One region of the Raoultella sp. genome, then DNA from elsewhere that is predicted to be linked to it. Evidence: riboswitches for the same ligand, from Rfam matches in the RefSeq annotation. Region 1 holds a riboswitch; the other holds the start of a gene.
What was found. Region 1 has a riboswitch for cobalamin ahead of btuB (TonB-dependent vitamin B12 receptor BtuB). Riboswitches for the same ligand answer to the same signal wherever they lie in the genome.
Positions count from the first base shown of each region.

Region 1 (4,426 bases):
AGCGCTACAAAAAGAGAAAACCCGACGTTCGCTGGTTGAAGCCGCATTCAGTCAGTTGAGTGCTGAGCGGAGTTTCGCCAGCTTGAGTTTGCGCGAAGTTGCGCGCGAGGCAGGGATTGCACCCACGTCCTTTTATCGCCATTTTCGCGATGTTGACGAACTCGGTCTGACGATGGTGGACGAGAGCGGGCTCATGCTACGCCAACTGATGCGCCAGGCGCGGCAGCGTATCGCCAAAGGCGGCAGCGTGATTCGCACCTCTGTCTCCACATTCATGGAATTTATAGGGAATAACCCAAACGCTTTCCGCCTGTTGTTACGGGAACGTTCAGGTACATCTGCGGCGTTTCGTGCCGCCGTGGCGCGTGAAATTCAACATTTCATCGCGGAACTTGCCGATTATTTAGAAATCGAAAACCATATGCCGCGCGCCTTTACTGAAGCGCAGGCTGAAGCTATGGTCACTATCGTTTTCAGCGCGGGCGCAGAGGCGCTGGACGTCAGCCCTGAACAGCGCCGGCAACTGGAAGAGCGACTGGTACTGCAGCTAAGAATGATCTCGAAAGGCGCATATTACTGGTATCGCCGCGAACAAGAAAAAATGTCAAATCATTCCGAATAACGTGAAGGACGAGCAATGAAACACTCAGTTCAAGATAAAGGTACGCTGCTACTGGCGCTGATCGCGGGTTTATCCATTAATGGAACCTTCGCCGCGCTGTTCAGCTCGATTGTTCCCTTTTCCATCTTCCCGGTTCTGTCTCTGCTGTTGGCCATTTACTGTCTGCATCAGCGCTACCAGAACCGCAGTATGCCCGTGGGGTTGCCTGGCCTGGCGGCTGCCTGCTTTATTCTCGGTGTTCTGCTGTATAGCACCGTGGTACGCGCGGAATATCCGGACATCGGCTCCAATTTCTTCCCGGCCGTGCTGTCGGTGATTACCGTGTTCTGGATCGGCTACCGGATTCGTAACCGTAAGGATGCGGCGTCAGAGTAACCGCTTAACACCAGAACCCGGCAAGTATCGTGGTGCCGGGTTCTGTAAAAATCGCCTACTTGCGGGTTAATAAGACGCCGCACTCCATATGATGGGTGTACGGGAACTGATCGAACAGCGCCAGACGCGTGACGTCATGGGTCTGGCTTAAGGTTTCCAGATTCTGGCACAGAGTCTCCGGATTACAAGAAATGTACAGAATACGCGGGTACGCCTGTACCATCTTCTCAGTTTCACTATCCAGCCCGCTGCGCGGCGGATCGACAAAAATCGTCTCGCACTGATAGCTTTTCAGGTCAATACCCTGCAGGCGACTAAACTGCCGTACACCGTTCATGGCCTGCGTAAACTCTTCCGCCGCCATACGGATAATCTGCACGTTTTCAATATGGTTAGCCGCAATGTTGTACTGCGCTGCCGCGACCGACGGTTTGGCGATTTCCGTTGCCAGTACGCGATCGAAGTTGCGCGCCAGGGCCAGCGAGAAGTTACCATTGCCGCAGTATAGCTCCAGTAAATCCCCCGTGGCCTCTTTGGTGGCATCCAGCGCCCACTCCAGCATCTGAATATTCATGGCGGCATTCGGCTGAGTGAAGCTGTTTTCTACCTGGCGATAGATCATTTCGCGGCCGGCAACCGGCAGACGCTCATCGATGTAATCTTGATCGAGCTCGATTTTGGTTTTGGTGGCCCGGCCAATCAGATGCACGTTGAGGTTTTTCGCGCGCAGCGTATCGCGCAGGATCTCGGCCTGCTGGCGCCACTCATCGTCGAGTTTTTTGTGGTACAGCAGCGATACCACGGCCTGGTTGCTCAGGGTCGTCAGATAATCGACCTGGAACAGTTTGTGGCGCAAAACCGGGTTATCGCGCACGCCGTCAAGAATCTCAGTCATCAGTTGATTGATCAGTTCGCTTGCTGCCGGAAAGCTATCGACGCGAATCCGGGATTTGGTCTGCTGATCGAACATGATGTGGTACAGATCGTCGCCGTCATGCCACAGGCGGAATTCAGCACGCATACGATAATGACTCACCGGCGAACGAAACACCTCCGGAACCGGCGCGGCAAAAGGCACCATCATTTTTTGCAGGCGGACGACTTTTTCCGCCAGCTGCGCTTCATATTGTTCGGTCGGAAGGTGTTCTGGGGTCATGATGGATCCTGAATAAAATAAGTACGCGGGGATTGTAGGGAAAGCGCAGGAGATGTCCAGACCGGATAAGGGATCAAATATAATTATAGAAGTCTGGACATCTATATGTTTCTAATTATAGCATTGTGTAACCGGTCCTGTGAGTTAAAAGGGAACCCAGTGTAAATCTGGGGCTGACGCGCAGCGGTAAGGAAGGTGGGATGAACGCATTGTGCAGACACTGCCGATATCTGGTGGGAAGTCCTCATCCATAACACGCCCCAAGCCCGAAGACCTGCCGGAATACGTCGCATTTGGTTTCTATCATCGCGTGCTACTGATGAAACCAGCGGCATCCTTTATATGTTACGGATGCTTTTACAATGATTAAAAAAGCTTCGCTGATGACGGCTCTCTCCGTCACGGCATTTTCTGGCTGGGCGCAAGACAGCAATTCAGACACGTTAGTGGTGACAGCAAATCGTTTTGAACAACCGGCAAAAACCGTTCTGGCTCCGACATCTGTTGTGACGCGCGAAGATATTGAACGCTGGCAGGCAAAGAGTGTGGTGGAAATCATGTCACGTCTGCCTGGCGTGGATATCGCGCAAAGCGGTGGAATGGGCTCGAACTCTTCGACTTTTATTCGCGGAACTGAATCTCGCCATGTGCTGGTGCTGATTGACGGTATTCCTTTGAATAACGCCGGGATCAGCAACGTTCCCGACCTGAGCCAGATCCCGACTTCCCTGATTCAGCGTATTGAATACATTCGTGGCCCACGTTCGGCCCTGTATGGTTCCGACGCGATTGGCGGTGTGATCAACATCATTACCGGACGCGATAAACCGGGCGCGGAAATTTCTGCAGGTGTGGGGTCTAAGGGTTACCAAACCTATGATGGCTCTTTCCAGCAGGTTCTTGATAAAACCAGGATCACGATGGCGGGTAACTATACCTATACCCGTGGTTTTGATATTGCAGCCCAGGACGCACCGCGTCAGCCTGACCGCGATGGCTTTATGAGTAAGTCACTGTACGGCTCTGTGGAACAGCAGATTACCGACAGCGTGAGCGGCTTCTTCCGTGGTTTTGGTTATGACAACCGCACTGCGTATGACGGTTACGATCACTATGACGCCAACTTTATGGTTGATGGGCGACCGGATACTCGCCAGCTCTACAGCCAGAACTGGGATACGGGACTACGTTACAACCAGGGGATTTTCCAGTCACAGCTGGTGGCAGGTTATGGGCGCAGTAAAGATCAGAACTATGACCCGAAGAAAGGGCGCTATGCTGATTCCGCAACGATGGATGATGTGAAGCAGTACACCACCCAGTGGCTCAATACTGTTGAAGTCGGTCATGGCAACATTGGTGCTGGTCTGGACTGGCAAAAGCAGAAGACGCAGGCCGGAACGGGCTACCTGGATAAAGGCTACGAGCAGCGTAATACCGGCGTGTTCGTTTCAGCGATGCAGCAGTTCAACAGCGTGACGCTGGAAGCGGCGGCGCGTAATGACGACAACTCCAACTTTGGTAACCATGGAACATGGCAAACCAGCGCAGCGTGGGAGCTTGTGGATGGTTATCGCGTGATAGCCTCTTACGGTACCGCATTTAAAGCGCCTACGATGAGTCAGATCCACAGTGCGAACTATGGTAATCCAGACCTTAAACCGGAAGAGAGTAAGCAGTGGGAAGGCGGTTTTGAAGGCCTGACGGGACCGGTTAACTGGCGTATTACAGGTTATCGTAATGATATTGATAATCTGATCAGCAGCGATCCGCATACGTACCGTTACTACAACGTTGATGAAGCGCGTATCAAAGGCGTGGAAGCCACGGCGCAGTTTGACACTGGCCCGGTAGGCCATCAGATTTCTTACGATTATGTTGACCCACGTAATGCGAAAACCAACGAAGTACTGGCTCGCCGCTCTAAGCAGCAGGTTAAGTATCAACTGGACTGGCAGGTCTGGGATCTCGACTGGAATCTGGCGTACCGTTATCTGGGAACTCGCTACGACGTTGCGATCGATCCGAATACCTATGCGTCAGAACGTGTGAAAATGGGTGGCGTAAGTTTGTGGGATATCGGATTGTCATATCCGGTCACCTCGCACCTGACAGTTCGTGGTAAAATAGCTAACCTGTTCGATAAAGATTACGAGACAGCTTATGGCTACCAAACTGCAGGACGGGAATACTACTTGTCTGGCAGCTACACCTTCTGATCCACGCCCCACCGTGCTGGTGTTTGACTCCGGCGTCGGTGGGTTGTCGGTTTA
Region 1 is NZ_JBCNNS010000172.1:2,178-6,603, forward strand. It holds gene fabR (HTH-type transcriptional repressor FabR) at 1-622, shown strand, start outside; gene ACZAHD_RS20285 (YijD family membrane protein) at 638-997, shown strand; gene trmA (tRNA (uridine(54)-C5)-methyltransferase TrmA) at 1,053-2,153, opposite strand; cobalamin riboswitch at 2,269-2,448, shown strand; gene btuB (TonB-dependent vitamin B12 receptor BtuB) at 2,516-4,372, shown strand; gene murI (glutamate racemase) at 4,317-4,426, shown strand, end outside.

Region 2 (4,426 bases), on a different contig from region 1:
CGCGCAGCCACAGCAGATCGCCCAACGTATTTTTACTGCCGGGCAGGATAACCAAATCGGACTGCCCCAGTTCCTGCGGGTGTCGCACGTAGCGCACGCGGACATCCGGCTGCGCCGCCAGCGCGTTGAAATCGGTGAAGTTTGAGGTATGGGGAAGCTGGACAACCGCGATGTCGATCTCACGCTGCGCGGTACGCAGATACTTCCCTTTCTGCAGCGCTACACTATCTTCATCCTCAAGGTCGACCTCCAGCCACGGCAGTACTCCCAGCACGGGGACGTCGGTTAAGGCTTCGATCTGTTCAATTCCGGAAGAGAGCAGCGCGATGTCGCCGCGGAATTTATTGATAATGACCCCTTTCACCCGCGCGCGCTCCTGCTCCTCAAGCAGCGCCAACGTCCCGTAGATCGCGGCGAAGACGCCCCCTCTGTCGATATCGGCAACAAGGATCACCGGGCACTGCGCCATCTCTGCCATCCCCATATTGACGATATCGCGATCGCGCAGGTTGATCTCCGCCGGACTACCGGCCCCTTCCAGCACCAGCACGTCGTACTCCTGTGCCAGGCTACGATAGACTGTGAGAATCTGTTCGCGCAGGCGCGGTTTATACTCGTGGTAGCTCACCGCATCCATATCGGTCGCCACTTTGCCCATCAGCACCACCTGGGCTTTAAGGTCGCTGGTGGGTTTCAGCAAGACAGGATTCATCCGCACATCGGGTTCGATACCGGCGGCTTCGGCCTGAAAGATCTGCGCCCGCCCCATCTCTTTACCGTCCGCCGTGATCCCCGAATTCAGCGCCATATTCTGCGATTTAAACGGCGCCGTACGCCAGCCATCCTGATAAAAAATGCGGCATAAACCGGCTACCAGCACGCTTTTACCGACATCGGACGCCGTCCCCTGCAACATGATTGCCTGCGTCATGAGCCCTCCTCGCACGCGTTTTCTCGCATTGTTTTCCCATCCTGCTTGTTGTGTGCTGCCACTGCCAGGCGCCGGAAGGCGATCCTGATTGCGCCCTCAGGCCATCCCTGTCCAGAGATACCGCGCGACCATAAATATCACCAGCGCCAGCGTCGAGGCGACCCACATCAGGCGAAGGGCGCGGGGAATATCCTCGACCGAAATATCGCGTACGGCGTCGCCAATCCAGGGTTTGTCCACCCGCTGGCCAAAATAGTCATTCGGGCCGCCGAGTCGGATCCCTAACGCGCCGGCGACGCTGGCTTCCGACCACGCGCAGTTGGGGCTGCTGTGTTGATAGCGATCGCGCCAGCCAATACGCAGGGCGCCCGCGCCGTCGTAGCGACATAACAACGCCGCAAGGCTAAACAGCAGCCAGCTCAAACGCGCGGGAATACAGTTCGCCGCATCGTCAAGGCGGGCGCTGACCATACCAATGGCGCGATATTTTTCATGTTTATACCCCACCATGGAGTCAAGAGTGTTAACCGCTTTATAGGCCATCGCCAGCGGCGCGCCGCCCAGCAACAGGAAGAACAGCGGCGCAATAATGCCATCGACGGTGTTTTCTGCAACCGTCTCCACCACCGCGCGATTTATCTGTTCAGGCTGCAGCCGTGCGGTTTCGCGCCCGACAATCCAGGAGAGCTTTTCCCGGCTTAGCGCCACATCGCCCGCGCGTAGCGGGCGTTCAACTTCCCGGGCGGAATCCGTAAGGCAGCGTCCGGCCAGAACCGTAAAGATCATCCACACTTCAACACCCCAACCCAGCCAGGGATGGAGACTTGTCGCCAGTGTCAGTAGACTCCAGGACAGGAGCCAGCTCAGGCCAACCACCGTCAGCCACATCAGAGCGCCGCCGACGCGCAACGCGCGATCGCTGTGGCAATACCGGCGCACAATACGTTGAGTCAAGGTGATGAGAGTGCCTATCCAGCGCACCGGATGCGGCCAGCGCGGCGGGTCGCCGATGATGACATCGAGAATCCAGGCCACGCACCAGGCAAGTAACGTCATCGCCCGGGCCTCGTTGCCGCCCGCCTACGAGCACAAATAGATGAATGGAGTCGTACCGCCATACCCTGTTCCTGTTCAGGGTGGTCGGGGTGGCAAGGTGCGTCTGACGCCGTCGTACGACGGCACGCATCTGAGCAACCCACTTCCCACCGAAGTTGTTGGTAATGACCGACAGGCAGGTTTTGTGGCTTAGCATCTTCCTCACCCGCCCTTCCCGAATTCATGGCCGGTGGTATTGACGGGGTTGTCAGCATCACAGCTGCGGGGCTGCGAAGGCGTGCTCACCCCCTCCCTGGGCCTGTTGGTTATCCTGCGGCCTATTATGCCATACGGAGGAGCCGGTCGCTTGCAGTCAGACGGCAGCGGCGAGGATGGTGCTGAGCGCCGTAAGCAGCAGTTGATTCTCCTCGGGGCTGCGAATTGCCACGCGGTAATAGCCGTTTTCAAGTCCCGGATAGTTAGCGCAGTTGCGGATCAGGATATGCTGCTGCAGCAACGCCTGCTGCAGATCGAGCCCCGGGAAATGGCAACGTAAAAAAAGATAATTCGCCCGCCCTGGATATACAGTCAGGCCGGGAAGCTGGCGGAGGGCCTGATAAAAGCGGCTTCCCTCCTGCGCCAGCCATCGCCAGGTGGCCTGCTGATAGGCGTCATCCTTGAGCGCCCTTTCCCCCGCCAGAGCGGCAAACGCATTGATCGACCACGGCATTTGTTTCTCGCGCAGTCGGGCCACCACCCGTTCATCGCTGTTAACCAGATAGCCCAGACGCAGGCCGGGAATAGCGTAAAATTTGGTGAGCGAACGGAGCACCCAGATATGCGGATTGTGCTGCAGAAAGGGGATAAATCCCGGCTGGTCGGGAATAAAATCGATAAACGCTTCGTCCAGAATGAGTGTGATGCCGGCGTCCCGACAGCGGGTGGCAATCGCGTCAAGCAGCGGGCGTTCCGGTAACAGGCCGGTCGGATTATTGGGCGTACAGAGGAATAAACAGTCCAGCTCTGGCGTCAGCGCCTCGAGAATCGCGTCGGTTAGCTGCCAGCCATCTTCTTCCCGCAGCGCGAACTCGAGGATAGTGCAATCTACTGTCTGCAGCGCACGGCGATATTCCGCAAAACCGGGTTTCACCACCATCGCCGTGCGCGGCTTCAGCCCGTGAACGAGCGTAAAAATGGATTCGGTTTCGCCATTGCCTGCCAAGATCCACGGTGCGGGAATACGGTGATGTTCCGCCAGTGCAAGGTGCAGCTGCTGGTATTCAACGTCAGGGTAGCGCTCCGCCTGGGCAAGATTCTCGATCAGCGCGCGTCTGACGCTTTCCGGCATGCCAAGAGGATTAATATTGGCACTGAAATCCCGCAGCTGTTCCGCCGCGATGCCCAGCAGCGCAGCGGCTTCCCGGGTATTACCGCCGTGCGCGCTTTTCAGTAACGCCATTTCCCGCTCCCGCGTTATCCGCGCCTTGCCAGCGTGGCGCCATCGGCGAAGTAGGCTTTAATTCCTGCCAGAATCGACTCCGCCACCTGCTGCTGGAAGGTCGCCGTTTTCAGCTTCCGTTCTTCTTCGACGTTACTGATAAACGCCGTTTCCACCAGGATCGACGGAATATCCGGCGCTTTCAGCACCGCAAAGCCCGCCTGCTCCACCTGATTTTTATGCAGATTATTGATTCTGCCCATTTTTTGCAGCACCGCTTTACCAAACTTCAGGCTATCGGCGATGGTCAGCGACTGCACCATATCGAACATCGTATGGTCGACATAGCGATCGCCGCTCTTGCTGACGCCCCCGATCAGGTCAGAAGCGTTCTGGGTCTGCGCGAGGAATTTCGCGGCGGTACTGGTGGCGCCTTTGGTCGACAGGGCAAAGACCGATGAACCTCGCGGCTGTCGGCTGGTAAAGGCATCGGCGTGAATCGACACGAACAGATCGGCGCGCTGCTTTTGCGCCTTGGCCACGCGAACCTTCAGCGGAATGAAGACATCCTCATTGCGGGTCATATAGGCCCGCATGTTGCCCTCTTTTTCGATCAGCGCCCGTAGCCGGCGAGCAATCTGCAGCACCACATCTTTCTCACGGGTATGGTATTTGCCGATCGCGCCGGAGTCTTCACCGCCGTGGCCCGGATCGAGCATGATCACGATAGGCCGGTCGCGCCCGGCTTTACCCGGCTTCGGCCCGCTTTCTGCCGGAGGAACCTGACGTTCGAGATCGCCCTTGTTGTAATCTTCCAGTAACGCCAGCAGCGGATCCTGAACATCCGTGGCGGTCGAAGGATAGAGATCCATCACCAGACGTTCTTTAAAGCCGGCTACCGGCGCCAGAGCAAAGAGCTGCGGTTTGATGTTCTGCTTGAGTTCAAAGACCATGCGCACGGTTTGCGGATCAAACTGGCCGACGCGCGCGGACTTAATATAAGGGTCATCATCGCGAATACT
Region 2 is NZ_JBCNNS010000016.1:2,763-7,188, reverse strand. It holds gene ACZAHD_RS04280 (cobyric acid synthase) at 1-931, opposite strand, end outside; gene cbiB (adenosylcobinamide-phosphate synthase CbiB) at 1,028-1,987, opposite strand; cobalamin riboswitch at 2,145-2,304, opposite strand; gene cobD (threonine-phosphate decarboxylase CobD) at 2,340-3,425, opposite strand; gene amiC (N-acetylmuramoyl-L-alanine amidase AmiC) at 3,440-4,426, opposite strand, start outside.
Region 2: it holds a riboswitch for cobalamin, as region 1 does, so the genes downstream of both, cbiB (adenosylcobinamide-phosphate synthase CbiB) here and btuB (TonB-dependent vitamin B12 receptor BtuB) in region 1, are expected to answer to the same signal.